Regions from separate parts of the Herbaspirillum sp. C7C2 genome, predicted to be linked through region 2. Evidence: predicted binding sites of a transcription regulator. Region 2 holds the regulator's gene; the other holds the start of a gene.
The links. The regulator FliA, encoded in region 2, starts transcription of late flagellar genes. The targets are predictions, from matches to a motif close to CTAAAGTTTNNNNNNNNNNNGCCGNTA.
Positions count from the first base shown of each region.

Region 1: a site for FliA is predicted at 4,091-4,117, ahead of HWE04_RS20865 (DUF4088 family protein). Genes of this name have one in related genera too.

Region 1 covers NZ_JABXGI010000022.1:58,288-68,990, reverse strand. Annotated here, with positions in the region: gene araD1 (AraD1 family protein) at 5-1,000, opposite strand; gene HWE04_RS20875 (LysR family transcriptional regulator) at 1,217-2,191, shown strand; gene HWE04_RS20870 (DUF3047 domain-containing protein) at 2,448-3,218, shown strand; gene HWE04_RS20865 (DUF4088 family protein) at 3,259-3,978, opposite strand; gene HWE04_RS20860 (DUF695 domain-containing protein) at 4,149-4,685, opposite strand; gene HWE04_RS20855 (DUF1304 domain-containing protein) at 4,685-5,035, opposite strand; gene HWE04_RS20850 (M20 aminoacylase family protein) at 5,138-6,331, opposite strand; gene HWE04_RS20845 (LysE family translocator) at 6,499-7,131, shown strand; gene HWE04_RS20840 (AraC family transcriptional regulator) at 7,137-7,958, opposite strand; gene HWE04_RS20835 (molybdopterin-containing oxidoreductase family protein) at 8,125-10,227, shown strand; gene HWE04_RS20830 (aminopeptidase) at 10,239-10,703, shown strand, end outside.
Region 2 covers NZ_JABXGI010000008.1:91,537-102,239, forward strand. Annotated here, with positions in the region: gene flgA (flagellar basal body P-ring formation chaperone FlgA) at 119-865, shown strand; gene flgM (flagellar biosynthesis anti-sigma factor FlgM) at 1,049-1,369, shown strand; gene HWE04_RS13195 (flagella synthesis protein FlgN) at 1,400-1,858, shown strand; gene HWE04_RS13200 (RNA polymerase sigma factor FliA) at 2,088-2,825, opposite strand; gene HWE04_RS13205 (MinD/ParA family ATP-binding protein) at 2,831-3,631, opposite strand; gene flhF (flagellar biosynthesis protein FlhF) at 3,666-5,150, opposite strand; gene flhA (flagellar biosynthesis protein FlhA) at 5,147-7,255, opposite strand; gene flhB (flagellar biosynthesis protein FlhB) at 7,258-8,433, opposite strand; gene cheZ (protein phosphatase CheZ) at 8,797-9,456, opposite strand; gene cheY (chemotaxis response regulator CheY) at 9,449-9,844, opposite strand; gene HWE04_RS13235 (protein-glutamate methylesterase/protein-glutamine glutaminase) at 10,022-10,703, opposite strand, start outside.

The sequences.
Region 1 (10,703 bases), on a different contig from region 2:
GCCGCTAGAGCGGCTTGACGCCTCCCGCGCTAAATACGGATGTCACGTGTGCTATACCGTTGACCAGCGGTGCGCCGAAGTCGGGAATGCTGATCTCGATACTGTCGCCATCTTCGGTGCGCAGGCTGTAGGCGAAGGACAGGTTGGCCGCGCCCATGAAGTGCACGTGCACGTCACCCGCGTGCAGCAGGTGCGAATACTTGAAGTAGTGGTATTCCAGGTTCTCGATGCTGTGGCACATGTTGTCCTGGCCGGTCAGGAATTCCTGTTCCCAGATCACTCGGCCCTTGCGACGGATTCGGGTCATCCCCACCAGATGGGCCGGCGGCAGCCCCACCAGCAGCTCCGGTCCGAAGCTGCAGTGACGCAGCTTGGAATGCCCCTGGTAAAGGTAATTGCGACGCTCCATGACGTGGTCCGAAAACTCGTTGCCGATGGCAAAGCCCAGCCGGCGCGGGCAGCCCTCGTCATCGATCAGGTACAGGCCGACAATCTCCGGTTCCTCGCCGCCGTCGAGCGCGAAGTCCGGGCGCGGCAGCGGCTGACCGGGGGCGACGACGCTGCTGCCGTCGCCCTTGTAGAACCACTCCGGCTGCACGCCCACTTGGCCCGGCGCAGGGCGGCCACCGGCGATGCCCCATTCGATCATCAGCTGGGTATCGGTCTTGTCGAGTTCATCACCTTCCAGGCGGCGATGCATCTTGTCGCGGGTGGTGGCGCTGCCCAGATGGGTGGTGCCGGCGCCGGAAACGCGGCAATGCGCCGGATCGGGATGGTCCAGCGGTGCCAGGATGCGGGCCTCGGCCAGGATGGCGGCGTAGTCTTCGGACTGGTCGGTGTTGAGCAACTGGGCCTGACGCTCCAGCCCGGTGCTGCGCTGCAGCGCCAGCAGGGCCAGTTCGCGCATGGTCGCCACCTGGTCCAGCGCCTGGATGTGGCTGCCGTTGACGATGCCTACACGGCGCTCGCCCTTGCGGTCGCGGTATTGAATCAGCCTCACCGGGTCTCCTTGTCTGTCCGCAATGTCGGTTCTGGTCAGCCAGGCGACGAAACGGCGAGGACGATCAGGCATTCGCAGGCGGCAGGAATGTCGCGCCTACGATGGATCGGTCCTGCCAACGTCTCCTGAGCTTTTTTCACGCATCGCCTTGGCAGGCCGATAGATGCGCTAGCATTGTGGTTTTTTCCGGACCGACTATAAGAGGCGAGTACAACGATGTCCAATGAGCTTAATTCATCGGGTGATAACCAACTCGGAGATGGCGCCGGCGCGCTGCCTTCGGTGGGGTCCATCGTCAGCCGCCTGCGCTTTCGCCAGGTCGCGCTGCTGACGGCACTCGACGAGCAGGGCTCGCTGCACAAGGCGGCCGAGGTGATGCACATGACCCAGCCGGCGGCCACCAAGGCCCTGCATGAAATGGAGGATGCCCTGGGCGTAACCCTGTTCGACCGCTCGCCACGCGGCATCGAGGCCACTGAGCTGGGCCGTTGCGTGATCCGCTATGCGCGCCTGATCCAGAGCGACGTAGCCAATCTGCGCGAGGAATTGCAGAACATGATCAGCGGTCGCGGCGGCCGCCTGTCCATCGGCACCATCATGGGGGCCGCACCCTTCGTCACGCGTGCGCTCTCGCGCCTGCGCGAAATCCAGCCGGAAGTCTCCATTGAGATCAGCGAAGACACCAGCGCGCGCCAGTTGCTGCTGCTGGACCAGGGGCGCATTGATCTGATGATCGGCCGCTCCTCGGTCAGTTCGCAACCCAATCTGTACAACTATGAAATGCTGCGCGGCGAGCCCATGTGCATCGTCTGCGGTATCGACCATCCCCTGGCCACCGCCCAGAAGGTGCGCCTGCAGGAGCTGGCCGGGGCCTCCTGGATCCTGTATTCCAGCAACATGCCCATGCGCATCTGGATCGAGCACGAGTTCAAGCTGGAGGGGCTGAAGGTGCCGGGCAACGTGATCGAGACCGCCTCGCCCTTCGTGACCATCACGCTGCTGGCGCAATCGAACATGGTGGCAGTGATGCCATTGGATATCGCCCACTTCTTCGCGGCGCGGCAGATGCTGGGCATCCTGCCCGTGAACCTGAAGACGCGCATCGAGCACTACGGCATCGTCACCCGCAAGAACACCACCCTGTCGTCGCTGGCCAAGATGTTCATCCAGATCCTGCGCCAGCAAAACTGAGTGATAGATGATAGATGGCCAGCCCAGCTGGCAGGACGGATGGGATGCTCGGCCACTCGCCATTGAGGTTTTTTTACGCGCTAGGGTTTTTCCGGATGTCGTGCGGCCGCGTTTTCCTGTTAGCCTTCGTCTGCGGTCGGGGTGACCGCATTCCCTTCTTCTCCGGTCGGCCTTCATGAATTTGCGTCTCACGCGTGCGCGCACGCGACTTGCTGCACAGCTTCCCGTTTCCTTCCAGGCTGCTGCCGCGCGCAGCGTGCTGGCGTCACTCTGCCTTGGCGCCGCCTGGCTGCTGGCCGGATGTGCCGGCCAGGCGCCAGCCGCCCCTGATGCCGCCGCCAAGCAGGCCAGGCTGGACCAGGCACTGGCGCTGTTTTCTGCCAATCCGCCCAAGGGCCTTCCTGCTGGCTGGGAACCGCTGGTCTTCACCCGCAAGAAGATTCCTACCGAATACCGTCTGGTCGATGACAATGGGCGCAGCGTGCTGCATGCCTTTGCCGACCGTGCTTCGTCCGGTCTGCGTCATCCGGTCGACATCGACATCAACAAGAAGCCCTGGCTGTCCTGGAGCTGGAAGGCCAGTGGCCTGATCCCGACGGCCGATCTCACTCACCGCGAGACCGATGATTCGCCGGTGCGCATCGTGCTGGCCTTCGATGGTGACCATGACAAGCTTTCGCTGATGGACACCATCCTCTTCGATACCGCCAAATTGCTGACCGGGCATGAGCTGCCTTATGCCACGCTGATGTATGTCTGGGATAGCAAGGCGCAGGTGGGGCAGGTGATCGCCAATGGTCGTACCGGCCGCATCCAGATGCTGGTCGCCGAGAGCGGCCCGGAGCACGTGGGCCAGTGGCGCAAGTACCAGCGCAATGTCGCCGAGGATTATGAACGTATCTTCGGCGAGAAGCCGGGACGCCTGATCGGCGTGGGGGTGTTGACCGATACCGACAATACCGGCCAGAAGATGGAAGCGTGGTACGGCGATATCCGCCTCATGCGAGAGCCTGAAGCCGCCTCCTGATCCAGCGTTCTGAAGAGGGGCCGTAGCCCGGCAGGCCGGCCTAGACGCCGCGCCACCAGGCCGCGACGTGTCCCCAGAATCCCTTGGGGCCGTCTTCGAAGAGCCAGGGCTTCTCGCGTTTCAATTTGTCCATCATGTCCTGCTCGGCCTTTTCGGAGACATTGCCGAAGGCCCGTCCCAGCTTCAGCAGAGTGCGCATGGCCCCCAGCTTTTCGCGCGCCACCATGCCGGAGGCGTGTTCGATGGCGATGTGGGTCTCGCGCAATTCCTGCACCATGGCCGCCGCCAGCAGTGCGGCCGGGGTGCGCAGGCGCTCCTGCACCACCGAGATGCTGGTGGCCGAGGCCTTGATCTGCGCGGCCAGCACATCGATCTGGGTTTCATCGCCCTTGGCCTGCTTGATGATGGCACTGGCCCAGGCGCGCGAGGCATTGACCAGGTCATCGGTGGTCCAGTCGTGGCGCACCGCGATCCAGAAGCCGTAATTCGCAGCCTGCTCGATCAGGATCTGCACCACGTCCGGAAATTCCTTGTCCATCGCCCGTCTTGCCCAGGCGTACTGGCCCGACAGCATCAGGTGCTGTACCGCTTCTTCGGTGAGGAAATTGGTGTTCTCCGAAACCTTGGCCAACAGATAACTATCGAAGGACGGCTTGACGAAGCCCGAATCGATCTTGGTCGAGAGCCGCACGAAGTTGTGATAATCCCGCTCCAGCGAGTCGTAGATCTCGTCCTTGAGGATGAGTTTGATCTGTTTCATGCTGCTTCCCCTCGGACCGGGTCCGATGTTGTTATTCCGGCAAAATGAACGCGATCGCTGCCGGAGTGAGAGTGATGGCGAGTGCCAACAATGATGCTGCCAGGAAAACTGTTATCGGCTCATCCACGCCGAAACTTTACCGTGCCTGCTTTAGGGCAGTTTCCGCCGCCTTAGTAACTGCGCAGGCCGTAGCGCTGCCGGGTTTCCGCATCCGGCAGCAATTGCTCGCGATAGAGCGACCACGCCGGGTCTGCCTGGATCGCCGCGCTGCTTCTGCAAGCCTGGCATAGCCGGGCCTGCAGGCTGGTGGCAATGCTCTCCAGTCCGCTCGGATCGATCACATAGAAATACGATTGCTGTTGGCCCTGGCTGAACGTGGTGCCGGCGTAGAGGCTGCGGGTTTTCCTGGCGATGGCAGCGGCGATGTCATCCGACAGGGATTCCAGCCGGTCCTGGTCGGCCACGGCCGGCAGGCCGTCGCCCGTGGCCGGGGCATAGTTCACGCGGGTCACCAGCACATAGGGAAAACCGGAGAGCGGAAACGCCCGGCGCAGGCCCATGTCCAGCTTGACCGTGTAGGCCAGCCCGGCGCGCTGGGTCTGGTAGGTCCACCATTCGGCGTCCTGCTCCTGCGCCGTGGCTTGCCCTGCAAGCAGCGCGAGCAGACCCGGGACCAGCAAGGCGAAGACGCGGCGCAGCGGCAACATCAGCTCGCCAGCAGGGCCAGCAGCGCCAGCAAGGCGGGCAGGCCCTGGATGTAGAGGATAGAGCGCTTGGCGGTCAGGCCGCCGTAGATGCCGGCCACCAGCACGCAGATCAGGAAGAAGAACTGTACTGGCCGCTCGCCGGTCGCCAGGCTCCAGAACAGCCCGGCCGCGAGGAAGCCGTTATACAAGCCCTGGTTGGCGGCCAGCACGCGGGTCGCCTCGGCGGCCTGCTTCGATTGGCGGAAGGTCTTCAGTCCCAGCGGCTTGGTCCACAGGAACATCTCCAGGATCAGGATCCAGACATGCTCGATGGCGACCAGCAGCAGGAGGGCAGTGGCGAGGGTGTGCAAGGTTTCTCCCTTGTTATCGTTATCACAAATCAGGATTCAGGATGCGTGCCGAGGATCATGCCTCAAACCGTGCCGCCCGCCAATGCCGTCCGGCCTGCCGTCTTACTTCGCCTGCAGGAATTTCTCGGCCAGCCTCACCCAGTAGGTGGCGCCGATGGGCAGCAGGTCATCGTTGAAGTCATAGCTGGGGTTGTGCAGGTTGCACGGGCCCAGGCCATGACCATGATCGCGGTGACCGCCGTCGCCATTGCCCAAAAACACATAGCAGCCCGGCTTGTGCTGCAGCATGAAGGCGAAATCCTCGGCCCCCATGGTGGGTTCGGTATGGGCATCGACATGATCGGCGCCGAACTGTTCGGTCAGCACCTCGACGGCGAATGCGGTCTCGGCGACGTGGTTGATCAGCGGCGGATAGTTGCGGTTGAAGCGGAAATCGACTGTGGCATCGAAGGCCGCGGCGGTGTGCTCGGCGATCTCCTGCATGCGGCGTTCGATCAGGTCCAGCACGGGCAGGCTGAAGGTGCGCACGGTGCCGACCATCATCGCCTCGTCGGGGATGACGTTGGTGGCGCTGCCGGTATGGATCTGGGTGATGGAGACCACCGCCGGATCATTGGGGTTGATGTTGCGCGCCACGATGGTCTGCCAGGCCTGGGCGATCTGCACCGCCGTCATCACCGGATCGACCGCCTTGTGCGGTTGCGCCGCATGCGAGCCCTTGCCCTTGACGGTGACGTGGAACTCGTTGCTGGAGGCCATCTGTGCACCCGGCGTCACACCGAAATGACCGGCCGGGATGCCCGGCCAGTTGTGCATGCCGAAGACGGCGTCCATCGGGTATTTCTCGAACAGGCCATCCTGGATCATGCGCTCGGCGCCGCGTCCGCCTTCTTCGGCGGGCTGGAAGATGACATACACCGTGCCATCGAAATTGCGATGCTGCGAGAGGTAGTAGGCCGCGCCCAGCAGCATGGCGGTATGGCCGTCGTGGCCGCAGGCGTGCATCTTGCCCTCGTGGCGGGAGGCGTGGGCGAAGGTATTGATCTCGGGCATGGGCAGGGCGTCCATGTCGGCGCGCAAACCGATGGCGCGCGGGCTGTCGCCGTTCTTGATGATGCCGACCACGCCGGTCACGCCCAGGCCTCGTACTACCGGGATGCCCCATTCGGTGAGCTTCTGCGCGACCACATCGGCGGTGCGGACCTCTTCATAGGCGAGTTCGGGGTGGGCGTGGATGTCGCGGCGGATCTTCTGCAGTTCGGCCTGGAACTGGACGATGGGGTCGATGAGTTTCATGGTCTGGCTTGGTCTGGGACAGTGTGTGGAGGTGGTACTGAAGCCGCCTATCTTACCGTGCCTTGCGCCGGGCCACCGTTCGCGCAATTTTGTTCAATACAGGGATCGTCGTCCTGCCTAGCATGCGCCTCTTTCGATATAGCCCGACGAGGCGAGGAGGCATGCTCATGTTCTGGTCTGAATTCCTGTTGCTGGCCGGCGCACATCTGCTGGCGCTGGCCAGTCCCGGTCCGGATTTCCTGTTGCTGGCGCGCAGCAGCCTGCGTCACGGTCGGACGTATGGGTTGGCCGTGAGCCTGGGCATCGCGCTGGCCAATGGGCTCTATATCGCGGTGGCCATCGGCGGTTGGAGCGTGCTGCAGGACAGTCCGGCGCTGCTGGTCGCCTTGCAGTGGCTGGCCAGCGGCTACCTGGCCTGGCTGGGATGGATGTTCATACGCGCCAGCCGCGCGCCCGCCGACTGGCCGGACATGGTGGCGATTGCGCATGCGCAGCGCGTATCACCCCTGCTCGGCATGAGCGCGGGCTTCCTGTCGGCACTATTGAATCCCAAGAATGGCCTGTTCTACTTCGGCCTCTTCACCGTGATCGTGGAGGCGCACACCGGGCTGGGCCGCAAGCTGTTCTATGGGGTGTGGCTGGCGTGTGCGGTGCTGGCCTGGGATGCTGCGCTGGTCTGCCTGATCGCGCGGGAAAAGGTAGTGGTCGCGCTGGGCCGGGCGATGCCGTTGATCGAGCGCTGCGCCGGCCTGCTGTTGCTGGTGGCCGCCGTGGCCCTGGCGGCTGGGCGCCTGCGCTGATTTCCTCAGGGCCTTGCGTATTGCAGGGGCGTGACGGCCACACGGGATTTGAAGACGCGATGGAAATGGCTCTGGTCGGCAAAGCCGGTGTCGTAGGCGGCATCGGCCGCACTCGCCCCCTGACGCAGCAGCACGCGTGCCTGGCGGATCTTCATGTCCAGTTGCAGTGCATGGGGCGTCATGCCGAAGCGGCGGTTGAACTGGCGGATCAACTGGTACCGGCTGGTGCCGGCGATGGCGGCCAGGGTGTCGAGCGTGATGCGTTCACGGCAATGTGCCTGCAGGAAATCATGCGCGGCCTGCAGGCCGTCGCTGCCTTGCGTGGCCATCGTGAGGGGGCTGGCGCAGGTTTCTGCGCATAGCTGCATGAGTTCGTGCAGGCAAGTGATGATGTCGGCCTGCAGGTCGGCGTGCAGGTCGACCTGGTGGGCGTCCAGGGCCGCTGTCATGCGGTTGAGCAATTGGACCGCCGAGGCAGAGCGCAGCACCTGAGAATCCATCCTCTGGAGCAGCCCGCGGGTGCTCGGAGTTTCATCGAGCAGCCTGGCCAGCCAGTGCACGTCGAGGTGGAGCATGCGATAGCTCCAGCGCTGCAGCTCGGCCGGATTGCAGCTATGTACATCACCGGCCCTGACCAGTACGACATCACCGGGGACGATGGCCATGCTCCGGCCCGCCACGGAAAAGACGCTTTGGCCGCCATCGACGATGCCGATCGAAAAGCTGTCATGCGTATGCGGGGCATAGCAGGACAGGCTACCGGTGGCGCGCCGGCCTTCGAGGAAGGGCAGTTCGGGCGTGTGCCAGAAGTGTTGAAGAGGCGTCATGACAGGGTTGGCGAGAGTCGCGGTGGGCCATTTTAAGATAAAGTATCCGCTTTGCCGTCCTGGCCGTTTTCCCGCGCCTTTGCTGCTGTCCTGCCGGTGTGCGGCGCATGGTACGTCTTCCATCCCGTTTTTCCGGTTTTCATCCCTGTTCCTTGCTCCGCTTGCCATGACCATCTCGATCGTCCGCGCCGCCTGTCCTCATGATTGCCCCGATACCTGTGCCTTGCTGGTGACCGTCAAGGACGGCGTCGCCACCGAGGTGCGTGGCGACCCGGATCACCCGCCCACCTCCGGTGTGCTCTGCACCAAGGTTTCACGCTATACCGAGCGCACCTATCACCCTGACCGCCTGCTTTATCCCATGCGCCGGGTGGGCAAGAAGGGCGAGGGCCGGTTCGAGCGCATCAGCTGGGACGAGGCGATTGCGGCCATCGCCCAACGCCTGGGGCAGATTGCCTTGCGCGATCCCCAGGCCATCCTACCCTACAGCTATGCCGGCACCATGGGGCAGGTGCAGGGTGAATCGATGGCAGGGCGTTTCTTCAATCGCCTGGGTGCGTCGCAACTGGAGCGCACCATTTGCGCCTCGGCCGGCGGCGCCGGTTATCGCTACACCATCGGAGCGCGCATCGGTACCGATCTGGAGCAGGTCGACCATGCCCGGCTGATCCTGATCTGGGGTGGCAATCCGATTGCCTCCAACCTGCATTTCTGGACCCGGGTGCAGGCCGCCAAGCGGAATGGTGCACGCCTGATCGCCATCGATCCCTATCGCTCGCTTACAGCCGAAAAGTGCCACCAGCATATTGCCCTGTTGCCGGGTACTGATGCGGCCCTGGCGCTGGGCATGATGCATGTGCTGATTGCCGAGGACCTGCTCGACCACGACTACATCGCCCGTCACACGCTGGGCTTCGATCAGTTGAAAGAGCGCGTGGCGGAATGGACGCCGGCCCGTACCGCCGAGGTCTGCGGCATCAAGGCCGAAGAAGTGCTGGCGCTGGGGCGTGAGTACGGCCGCGTGGCGCTGGCCGGCGAAGGCGTTGTCATCCGCGCCAACTACGGCTTGCAGCGCGTGCGCGGCGGCGGCATGGCGGCGCGCAACGTGGCCTGCCTGCCAGCCCTGGTGGGGGCCTGGCGTCACGCCGCCGGCGGCATCCAGCTGTCGGTGTCGGACAGCTTTCCCAAGGATGCGGCGGCGCTGAGTCGGCCCGACCTGGCCGCGCGTCATGGCGCCCCGGCCCGCGTCATCAACATGAGTACCATCGGCGACGATCTCCTGAAGCCGGCGTCGCCCGGGTTCGGGCCCCAGGTGGAGGCGGTGATTGTCTACAACTCCAACCCGGTGGCGGTGGCACCGGAGTCGGCCAAGGTAGCGCAGGGCTTCGCCCGCGAGGACCTGTTTACCGTGGTGCTGGAGCACTTCCAGACCGATACCGCCGACTACGCCGATATCCTCTTGCCGGCCACCACCCAGCTGGAACACATCGACGTCCATGCCTCCTACGGTCACGTCTACATGCTGGCCAACAATGCGGCCATTGCGCCCATGGGCGAGGCCAAGCCCAATACCGAGATCTTCCGCCTGCTCGCTGCGGCCATGGGGTTCACCGAGGACTGCTTCCGTGACAGCGATGACCAGTTGGCGGCGGTGGCCTTCCGGCGCGATGACCCGCGCAGTGGCGGCTACGACTGGCAGGTGCTCAAGGAAAAGGGCTGGCAGCGTCTGGACATGCCGGTCGCGCCGTTTGCCGAAGGCGGGTTTGCCACGCCCTCGGGCAAGTGCGAATTCTATTCGGCGCAGATGAAGGCGGCCGGTCTCGATCCGTTGCCGGCCTATATCGCGCCCTACGAGTCGGTGGCCAGCAACCCGGAACTGGCTGCCCGCTATCCGCTGGCGATGATTTCCCCGCCGGCGCGCAATTTCCTCAACTCGTCCTTCGTCAACGTGCAGAGCCTGCGCGATACCGAGGGCGAGCCGCATCTGGACATGCACCCGCAGGACGCCGCTGCCCGCGGCATCACACAAGGCGATACGGTGCGCGTGTTCAATGATCGCGGCAGCATGCAGGCGCGCGTGCGTGTGACGGAAAAGGCGCGCCCGGGTCTGGTGGTGGGGCTGTCGATCTGGTGGAAGAAGTTTGCCGCCGATGGCAAGAACGCCAACGAGGTGACCAGCCAGCGCCTGACCGACATGGGTAACGCGCCTACCTTCTACGACGTGCTGGTGCAGGTGGAAAAACTGCAGCAGCCGGTTGTGGCGCACTGAGTCCCTGCATCATGCTGCGCAGGGGCATGCTGGTGCTGGCGCTGGGCGGATTGCTGGGTTTGGGCGCGTGTTCATCGGTGTCCTATTACGCCCAGGCCGCGCATGGCCAGTTCTCCCTGCTGGCGCAGGCCCGGCCGCTGGATGACTGGCTCGCCGATCCCGCCACCCAGCCGGCGCTCAAGACCAAGCTGCAGACGGTGCAAGAGATTCGCCGCTTTGCGGTGGTCGAACTGGGCTTGCCCGATAACGGCAGTTACCGCACCTATGCCCAGCTGGACCGGCCTTTCGTGTTGTGGAACGTGGTGGCCGCACCGGAACTCTCGCTCAAGGCCAGGCAGTGGTGTTTTCCCATTGCCGGTTGCGTGGACTATCGCGGCTATTACAGCCAGCAAGCGGCCCAGGACTACGCCGCCGCGCTGCAGCGGGAAGGCTATGACGTCCAGGTGGCGGGGGTGCCGGCCTATTCCACGCTGGGC
Region 2 (10,703 bases):
GCGATAAAGAGATAAAAGCCTCCCCTGTTTGCGCTTTTGACCTCGCGCGCGCGACGTACCATTGCTGCCAAGATTCGCCAATGTCTGGCCAATGTCTGCTGCAGGCAAGTTGCACAAAATGAAACATTCTTTTCGCCCCATGCGCCTACTGCGCCGCGCCATCGCCGCCCTGGCCTTGCTGGCCGGCGCATTGACGACTGCCTCGCCAGTCGCTGCGCAAAATACCCCCGACGGTCCGCAAAAGCAGAACTTGCAAGTTCTGCAACAGGTTGCCGAGCAATTCCTGGCCAGCCAGACCTCCGGCCTGCCGGGCAGTGTCACGATCACCATCGATCCCGCCGACCCGCGCCTGACGCTGGCCTCCTGCCTCGAACCGCAAGCCTTCATGCCCAACGGCGGACGCCTGTGGGGCCGCACCACGGTGGGCGTCAAGTGCGTGGCACCCTCCCCCTGGACGATTTATCTGCGCGCCAATGTCCAGGTCATTTCCGACTACCTGGTGGCCGCCGTGCCGCTGGCGCAGGGCCAGACCATCAGCGCCAGCGACATCACCCGCATCCGCGGTGACATGTCCAGCCTGCCCAGTGGGGTGATCACCGAAGAAGCCCAGGTGGTGGGCCGGGTCGCCAACATGTCCTTGCGCGCAGGAACCCCGCTGCGCATGGACGCCATCCGCAACCAGCGGGTGGTACAACAAGGACAGTCGGTACGGGTCGTCTCGATCGGCCCGGGCTTCCAGATTTCCACGGAAGCGCGCGCCATGACCAACGCCAATGAAGGCCAGATGGCGCAGGCACGGACCGCCGCCGGGCAAGTGGTCAGCGGCATCGCCAAGGCGGGCGGCATTCTGGAAATCAACTATTGATAGAGGGCAATCCTGAAGAAAGGACTGTCTAGCCGGGATCTGCAGCCGGGCGTCGGAAATGTGAAGAAAATTTCTCCCATTTCGTCATTTTGGCGCCCTGGATGTTAAAGTTTGCGCAGAACTGGTCGATAATCCATACGACAGGCGGGTGCGATGCGCCCCCACCCTACAAGGAATACTGCCGTGAACGTTAACGACGCCCTCAAATCCGCTGCCCTCAACAGCGAGCAGACCCAGGCCCAGCCTCGCAACAACGCCCCCGCCGGCGCTGCTGCCAGCAATGGTGCCGCGGCCACTGCAGCCACTTCCGATAGCGTGCGCCTGTCCAGCACCTATCAGTCGCTGGAAACCAAGGTCAACAGCAACAGCAGCAGTTTCGATGCCAAGAAAGTGGCCGAAATCAAGGCTGCCATCGCCAACGGCACCTTCCAGATCGATCCGGAAAAAGTGGCCAATGGCCTGATCGACACCGTCAAGACCCTGATCAGCGCCCGTCCGGCCTGATCGTCACTGCCTTCGCACAGGATGACCCGCATGAATCCGGCCAGCAACCTGCCTCTGGAACACGCTGCCCTGTCCCGCCTGGTCGAAAAACTGAATCAGGAACAGGCCTTGCTGGCTGAAGCCACCGCCGAAGGCCTGACCGACATCATTTCCGAAAAAGCCACCATCGTTTCCGACATGGCCACGCTGGCCGGTAACCGCCACAGCCTGCTGGGCAGCCTGGGTTACAGCGAAGACGAGGCCGGCATGCAGCAGTGGATGAACGAACATGGCAGCGACGCCGACAAGGACGTCTGGGCCGGCCTGTTCGAACTGGCCCAGGATGCCAAGGAGCTCAACCGCGTCAATGGTTTGCTGATCGGCAAGAAGCTTTCGATCAACCAGAGCGCACTCACCATCCTGCAGGGCAAGACCGGCACCGGTAACTTCTATGGACCGGATGGACAGAACAGCATCAAATCTTCCGGCCGCAGGCTTGGCGTGGTCTGACCACCCTCCAAGCCGAGCGCCACGAGCGCAATCGCCGCAGATTCAAAGACCCCGAGTGCCATGCCTCGGGGTCTTTTTTTGTGCCGTGCAGGTGCCTCAAGCTTTACCTGCTCAGCGCAAGCTGGGTCAGACCCAAGGCGGCACGCAAGAGCTCGATGGAATTAAAAACGGCTCCCGAAGGAGCCGTCAGAGCATGCCGGAGCGCGTCCTCCCGGACGCAAATCACTTCTCAGGCCACCCCACTCCACGAATGCTCCCGCAGATAGGAACGCATGCGTGAGATCGCCTGGCTGTGCAGCTGGCACACGCGAGATTCGGACACGCCCATGACGGCGCCGATCTCCTTGAGGTTCATTTCCTGCTCGTAGTAGAGGGCCATCAGGATCTGCTCGCGCTCGGGCAGGGCCTTGATGGAGTCCACCACGGCTTCGCGGAAGCCGCCATTGATCAGGTTCTGCAACGGGTCGTCGTCGGACTCGGCGGTCTGGTAGCGGTCCAGGAAATGTTCATGGCCACCATCGTCGTCGTGGAAATCCTCGTAGTAGATCAGCTGGTGCCCACCGCATTCGCTGAGCAGCGACTGATACTCGGTGAGGCTGATCTTGAGGTGCTGCGCCACTTCGGTTTCCTGCGGCTGGCGACCGAGCTGCTGCAGCAAGGCCTGCATGGCTTCGTCCACCTTGCGGGCGTTCTGACGGATGCTGCGCGGCAGCCAGTCGCTGCTGCGCAGTTCGTCGAGCATGGCGCCACGAATGCGTTGTACGGCATAGGTCTCGAACTGCGCGCCATGGGTCTCTTCGTAGCGGTTGACGGCGTCGAGCAAGCCCATCATGCCGGCCTGGATCAGGTCGTCCACCTCTACGCTAGGGGGCAATTTGGCCTTGAGCTGATGCGCCAGTTTCTTGACCAGCGGCGCATGCTGCTCCAGCACATCGTTCTTGCCCTTTTTTCCCTTGACGTTATACATGCACGTCACACTCCCAGGCTTGCACCATCGGTTGCCATTCCGTAAGTGCTGCGGGCCGTATCGGCCGCCGTGAATTGCTTGGACAGGCGCTGGAAAGCCAGCGCCGCACCGGCAAAGGGAAACACATCCATCACCGCCCGCCCCTGGCCGGTAGCGCGGCGGATATGGTCGTCGGCCGGGATGGCGCCGAGGAAATTCAACTGCGCTGCCAGATAGCGGCTGGCGGCCTGGGCCATGTTGGCGTAGACGGTGCGCGCCTCGGCCTCGGTGGCGTCATTGACGATCAGGCTGAAGGGACGGCGTCCGATACGGTCGCTCAGGCTCTTCAGGAGCACATAGGCGGCCTTGATCGAGGTGGCCGTGGTCGAGACCTGGATCACGATCTCGCCCATTTCCATGGTCGGCACCGGCAAGGACTGATCGCTGGCCAGCACGCCATTGACGAGGGTGATCTCGGCCTGCTCAATGAGGCTGTCGAAAATCTCGGCCAGACGGCCGGCCTGGGGATCGCTGGCCGCCGGCACGGTACGGCGGGCGATGCGGGCCATGGCAAAACCTTCGGGCAGCATGCGGGTGGCCTCGCGCAAGGGGCGTTCGGCACGCGCCACTTCCTGCAAGGTGGCGACGTCGTGGCGCAGGCCGATGCGGGTCAGCAGGCCGGTACTGGCCACGTCGCCATCGACAACCAGCACGTTATGCTTGGCCTGCGACAGGGAGGCGGCAATATTGATAAGCATGGCGCTCTTCTCTTCTTCACCCAGCACCGAGAAGAAAGTGAACAGTCGGGGGACCGGACGCTCCAGCATCCGGCGCAGTCCGGCCGCCTGGTCGATATCGTAACTAGCCAAAGCTCACCTCGCGCAAACCTTTGTCGTTCATGGACATCGCGGTGGGGCCGATCACGCCGGGCAGTTCGCCTTCCTGGAATTCAAAAGGGGCGGTCTCGCGTTTCTGCTTGAAAGCACGGTCTGCCAGGTACAGCTTGTTGGCCACGTGCAGGTCTTCCGGCACGCGCTGGCCGTTGGCGACGTAGTGCAGGTTGAGCTTGTGGCGGATCACCACGTCTAGCACGTTGCCGATGGTGGCAGCTTCATCAAGCTTGGTGATGATGCAGCCGGCCAGACCGGAGCTGGAGTAGGCATGCACCACTTCATTGAGAGTGCCACCAGTGGCGGTGGCGTTCAGGCACAGCAGGCGCTTGATGTCCACGCCGGCACCGGCCAGCATGGCGTCCTGCTCGGCCACCATCTGGTCGCGCTGGCCTACCCCTGCGGTATCGATGAGCACGGTGTGCTTGCCCTTGAGTTCTTCCAGGGCGATGCGCAGGTCGGTCTCGTCCTTGACCGAGTGCACCATCACACCCAGGATCTTGCCGTAGATGCGCAATTGTTCGTAGCCGCCGATACGGTAGCCGTCGGTGGTGATCAAGGCCAGCTTGCCGGACCCGTGGCGCATGACGCAGCGTGCGGCCAGCTTGGCAGTGGTAGTGGTCTTGCCCACGCCGGTGGGGCCGACCAGGGCGAAGACGCCGCCGTTTTCCAGCAGTTCGTTCTCGTTGGCCAGGGTGTTGAGATTGCGCGCCAAGACCGACTTGACCCAGAACATGATGTCCTGCGACTTGGAGTTGGACGGCAGGTTTTCGGTGATCAGGCGGGACAGGCTGGCCGAGAAGCCGGCGGCCAGCATTTCCTTCAGGACGATGCCCTTGAGCGGCTCACGCTTTTGCGCGCCACCCCAGGAAATCTCGGCCAGCTGAGTTTCCAGCACGCCACGCATGGAGCGGATTTCGCTCATCACCTCGGACAGGATCTCGTCGTAGTCCTTGCCGTCGAATTCAGGCAGCGCCGAACGCGGACGTTGATCCTGTTCGGCAGCATCAGCAGCCCCGGCCGCTGGCGGCTGGGCCGCGGCACTGCCGGCACGACGGCTGCGCCAGACGCGCGCATCGGGGCCGGGTGCTGCTTCTGCTGCGCGGGCGGGTGCGCGGCCCTGGGCCGGCTGGTCCAGCAGGGGCGCCTGCTCGGTACGCTGGGCGCGGGCCGGCTGCTGCGCCAGCGGCGAAGACAGCAGTGCGGGACGCTTGGGCTGCTGCGCCGGCGGCAGGCCGGATTGCTGCTGCAGCGAGGCCGCCTGCGGGCGAGCCCCAGCTTCGCGCGCACCGCTGGGCGCCACCAGGGTGGTCATATCCTCGTTGGCCATGGCCAGGATCTCCACCCCGTCGGGAATATTGCGGTTGGAGAGAATGACGGCATCCGGGCCAAGCGCCTCGCGGACCTGACGCCAGGCCTCGCGAGAAGAATTGGCGATAAATTTCTTGACGTTCATGCTTGCCCTCCAACTAGGCTGGTAACTTTAATCGTTTTCGATTCTGGCACTTCAGCGTGCGACAACACGCGCAACTGCGGCATGGCACGACGCAGGAAGCGCGCCATCAGCGTGCGCAGCGGCGCCCCCACCAGCAGTACCGGCGCGTAGCCAAGCTGCTCCTGGCGCTGCGCCGCGATTTCGGTCTGCTGTACCAGCGAATCGGCCAGACCCGGCTCGATACCGCCGGTGTCGCCGCTGGCCTGCAGCGCCTGCATGAGCAGACGTTCGAGCTTGGAGTCCAGCGCCATGACCGGCAACTCGCTCTCGCCCGGGAAAATCTGTTGCACGATGGCCCGACCCAGCGCGATGCGGACGATGGCCGTGAGATCGGTCGGGTCCTGGATGCGCGCGGCGTGCTCGGCCAAGGTTTCGATGATAGTGCGCATATCGCGAATGTGCACGCCTTCGGTGAGCAGGTTCTGCAACACTTTCTGCAAGGTACCCAGGGGCAACATCTTCGGCACCAGATCTTCCACCAGCTTGGGCGCTTCCTTGGCCAGGTGGTCCAGCAGGCTCTGCACTTCCTGGCGGCCCAGCAGCTCGGAAGCATGGGTGGTGATCAGGTGGTTCAAGTGGGTGGCGACGACGGTGCCGGCGTCGACCACGGTATAGCCCATGGTCGAGGCCTGTTCGCGCAGGCTGTTGTCGATCCAGACGGCCGGCAGACCGAAGGCCGGGTCGGAAGTCATCATGCCCGGCAAGGGGCCGGTCACCATGCCCGGGTTGATCGCCAGATATTGGCCGGCATGGGCCTCGCCATTGCCCACTTCCACGCCTTTGAGGGTGATGCGGTAGGCCGAGGGTTTCAATTCCAGATTGTCGCGGATATGGATGGGCGGTGACAGGAAGCCGACTTCCTGGGCGAATTTCTTGCGGATGCCCTTGATGCGCTTGAGCAGTTCGCCGCCCTGCCCCTTGTCCACCAGCGGGATGAGGCGGTAGCCCACTTCCAGGCCCAGGGTATCGACCGGCATGACGTCGTTCCAGCTGGCCTCCTCGCCTTCGGCGGGCGCGGCCGCAGCTGCTGCGGCTTGCGGCGTGGCGGCAGCACTTTCGGCCTTGGCGGTCTGGACGCGCTTGCTGATGGCATACGCACCACCGCCCATGGCAGCCGCCAGCAGCAGGAAGGCGATATGCGGCATGCCCGGGATCAGGCCCATGCCGCCGATGATGACGGCGGTGATGTAGAGCACTTCCGGCTTGGCGAAGAGCTGGTTGATCAGTTGGCCGCCCACGTCCTGGTCGTTGGCCACGCGCGAGACCACCACACCGGCGGCCGTCGAAATGATCAGCGAGGGAATCTGCGCCACCAGGCCATCACCGATGGCCAGCAGCGTGTAGTTCTTCAGTGCGGCGTCGAAGGCCAGGTCGTGCTGGACCATCCCCACCACCAGACCGCCGACGATGTTGACCACGGTCACGATGATGCCGGCGATGGCGTCGCCGCGCACGTACTTGGAGGCACCGTCCATGGCACCGTAGAACTCCGACTCCTGTGCCACTTCCTTGCGGCGGGCGCGGGCCTCGGGCTCACCGATCAGGCCGGCGTTGAGGTCGGCGTCGATCGCCATCTGCTTGCCCGGCATCGCATCCAGGGTGAAGCGCGCGCCCACTTCGGCGATACGGCCGGCACCCTTGGTCACCACCATGAAGTTGATGATGGTCAGGATCACGAACACCACGATACCGACCGTGTAGTTGCCGCCGATCAGGAAGTGACCGAAGGCTTCGATCACCTTGCCGGCGGCGTCCGGGCCGGTATGGCCCTCGGTCAGCACGACCCGGGTCGAGGCCACGTTCAGTGACAGGCGCAGCATAGTCGACACCAGCAGCACCGCCGGGAAGGCGATGAAATCCAGCGGCTTGACAGTATAGAGCGCCGTCATCAGCACAATCACCGAGAGCGAGATGTTGAAGCTGAACAGCAGGTCCAGCATGAAGGCTGGCAGCGGCAGCACCATCATCGCCAGCATCATGACGATCAGGATCGGCGCGGCGAAGGCCTTGCCGCTCTTGATCGGCACCCAGGCCGGAATTTTCATCGTATTGAGTTTGGTCGCCATCGTTACTGCCTGCTTCTATTCTTGGGGCCGCGTGTCTTGGGAGGGGCAGTGGCCGGATCGAGGTCCTTGGGCACGGCCAGGTCGGTCGGTTCCACCGGACGGTCGCCACCGAACTTGCCAAAGGTGCGCAACTGGAACACGTAGGCCAGCACCTCGGCCACGGCGGTATAAAGGGCTTCGGGGATCTCGTCGCCGATCTCGGTATGGGTGTGCAAGGCGCGCGCCAGGGGCGGTGCTTCCAGCAGCGGCACCTTGTGCTCGCGCGCCAGTTCGCGGATCTTGGCGGCGATGTCGTCGGCACCCTTGGCCACCACCTTGGGTGCACCCATCTTGCCTTCGGTATATTTCAGCGCGACCGCATAGTGGGTCGGGTTGGTCACCACCACGTCGGCGGTAGGCACCTCGGCCATCATGCGGCGGCGTGCCATGGCGCGCTGCATTGCGCGGATCTTGCCCTTGACGTGAGGATCGCCTTCGGATTCCTTGTGCTCCTGCTTGACCTCTTCACGCGTCATGCGCAGCTTGCGGCCGTAGTTCCAGATCTGATAAGGGACGTCCAGTACGGCAATGAGGATCAGCGCCGACACGATGGTGATGAAGCTCACCCATAGCAGATACGCCGAATGGGCGCCGGCGGTCTTGAGCGATTCCACGCCCAGCCCCAGCACGGCATCAATCTGGCCGCGAATGGCCAACCAGGCAACGGTCCCCACCAGCAGCGTCTTGAGGACAGCCTTGCCCAGCTCGACCAGGGAGTTGACCGAGAACATGTTGCCAAAACCGCTGATGGGATTGAGCTTGCTGAACTTGGGGGCCAGTGATTCGACGTTGAACAGCCAGCCTCCCAGCATCAGGGGCGCGGCCATGGCAGCCAGGGTCATCATGAAGGCGATGGGGATCATGGCAATGGCCACATCCAGCAGATGGGCGCTGAGCATGTTGAACAGCACCACCGGATCGAAGGCCGCGGCACGCTCCATGCTCAGGGTAGCGACCATGATGCGGTCCAGGCTGGTCACGACCGGGCCGCTGAAGGCCCAGACGCAACTACCGCCCACCAGCAGCATCAGGCAAGTGGCCAGCTCGCGCGAGCGCGGCACATCACCCTGCTCACGAGCACGCTCAATGCGTTTACTCGTGGCGGGTTCTGTCCGCTCCATATCGCTGTCTTCGGCCATCCGCCGTATCCCCCTGCAAAACTGCTTGCCCCCCGGCGTCGCGTGCGCTGGACGGATTTCTAGAACAATAGGCTAGGATTATTGGCGACCGGGAGGCGCCATCATCACGGGAATAGGGGCGAAAACGTCCCCCATTTCGGACTAGGCAAAAGCCCCAGGCTCTGCCTTGGACAGAACGGCGCGTCTCGAAGGCGGTGTGCCGCACGCTTCTTCCGGCATAGGAGACACAGGGCAAAGTCAGATTTGCATGTTGAATGTGATACGTGGCATTTCCACGACATGCTAAACCAGCAACAATGACGAAGGCCTTGCATATTGCCCATCAGACAATATGCAAGGCCTTCGATGAAGATACCCGCAGGATCAGAAGCCCAGGCTCTCCAGCAGATCGTCCACCTGCCCCTGGTTGGCAATGACATCCTTGCCGGCCGGGTCGATCTGGGGGCCATTGAGCAGGCCCGTGTCTTCACGCTTGGTTTCCGAGGGCGAGTAATCGACCAGCAGTTGCACCAGTTGCGACTCCAGGTCGTGTGCCAGCTTGGTGACGCGCTTGATGACCTGACCCGTCAGGTCCTGGAAATCCTGCGCCATCATGATGTCCAGCAGTTGCTGCTTGGTCACGCTGCTGTCTTCGCCAGCCTGCGCCAGGAAGGCCGAGGTGCGGGCACCCAGTTCGCGGTACTGGGCTTCCGAGAAGCTGCCGGCGGTAGCCGCTTCCCACTGCGCCTTGAGCTCGCCGGCACCGTCGTGGATGCGCTCCTGCAAGGGGCTGGCCAGTTCAGTGGCATTGAGCACACGCTGGGCGGCCTGTTCGGTCATGCGGGCCACGTATTCCAGGCGGTCACGCGCGTCGGGCATGTCGCTGGCGGCGCGCTCCAGCAGGCGGTCGAAGCCCAGACCGCGCAAGCTGTCGTGCAGGTTGCGCGTCATGTGGCCGATACGGACCAATACCTCTTCGCTGACCGCGGCACCATCGGTGGACGCGGTACGGGCGGGATTGAGGCCGCCTTCCACCTCAGCCACCTGCAGCCATCTTTTCGAAGATCTTGCCCAGCTTCTCATCCAGCGTGGCCGCGGTGAAAGGCTTGACCACGTAGCCGTTGGCACCCGCCTGGGCAGCAGCGACGATGTTTTCCTTCTTGGCTTCGGCGGTGACCATCAGCACGGGCAGCTTGGACAGGGCCGGGTCCTTGCGGATTTCCTGCAGCATGGTCAGGCCATCCATGTTGGGCATGTTCCAGTCGGAGACGACGAAATCGAACTGGTCGCTACGCAGCTTTTGCAGCGCCTGCACGCCATCTTCGGCCTCGTCCACATTGGTGTAGCCCAATTCCTTGAGCAGATTGCGCACGATGCGGCGCATGGTCGAGAAATCGTCGACGACTAAGAACTTGGTATTGGGACCCGACATGCTAAGACTCCATCTGAACAATTGAATTCGTGGATAACGGCAAGTGCCTACGCTCACTTGAACCGAATCCTTCTTATCTTCCCAGCTTGAGGTGAACCCTCAGGCTGCCTCTCATATGCAACGCATTGTAGTGCAGCAATAGCAAATTTGGCAGAACAATAAGCGTATCGTGCAGCTTCAGACCCGCAGGGCACGGCTTCCGTGTTCCGCCAGCCACGCCAGCACCCTGCCCGGCATGGCCTGCAGCGAAAGAACCTCATGCGCCGCACCAATGGCGATGGCTTCGCGGGGCATGCCGAAGACCACGCAGGAGGCCTCGTCCTGGGCAAAGTTGTAGGCGCCGGCATTGCGCATTTCCAGCATGCCCTGTGCGCCGTCCTTGCCCATACCGGTCAGGATCACGCCCACGGCGTTCTTGCCGGCGCAGGTCGCCGCCGACTGGAACAGCACATCCACCGAGGGCCGGTGGCGGTTTACCGGCGGGCCCTGGTCGAGCTGGGTCATGTAGTTGGCGCCGCTGCGCACCAGCTTCAGGTGGGAATGGCCGGGTGCAATATAGGCGTGCCCCGGGAGCACGCGCTCGTTGCCGGCCGATTCCACCACTGAAATCTTGCACAGGTTGTTCAGGCGCTGAGCGAAGGAACGGGTGAATCCTTCGGGCATATGCTGGGTGATCAGGATGCCGGGGCAGTCGGAAGGCATGCGGATCAGGAATTCCTTGATGGCCTCGGTGCCGCCGGTGGAAGCACCGATGATGATCAGCTTTTCGCTACTGGTGAGCGGATTGCGGATCTGCGGCAAGGCCTCGCCGGGGGTGGCAGCCTGCTCGGCCGCACGTGACGGGCGAGCGCGCACGCGG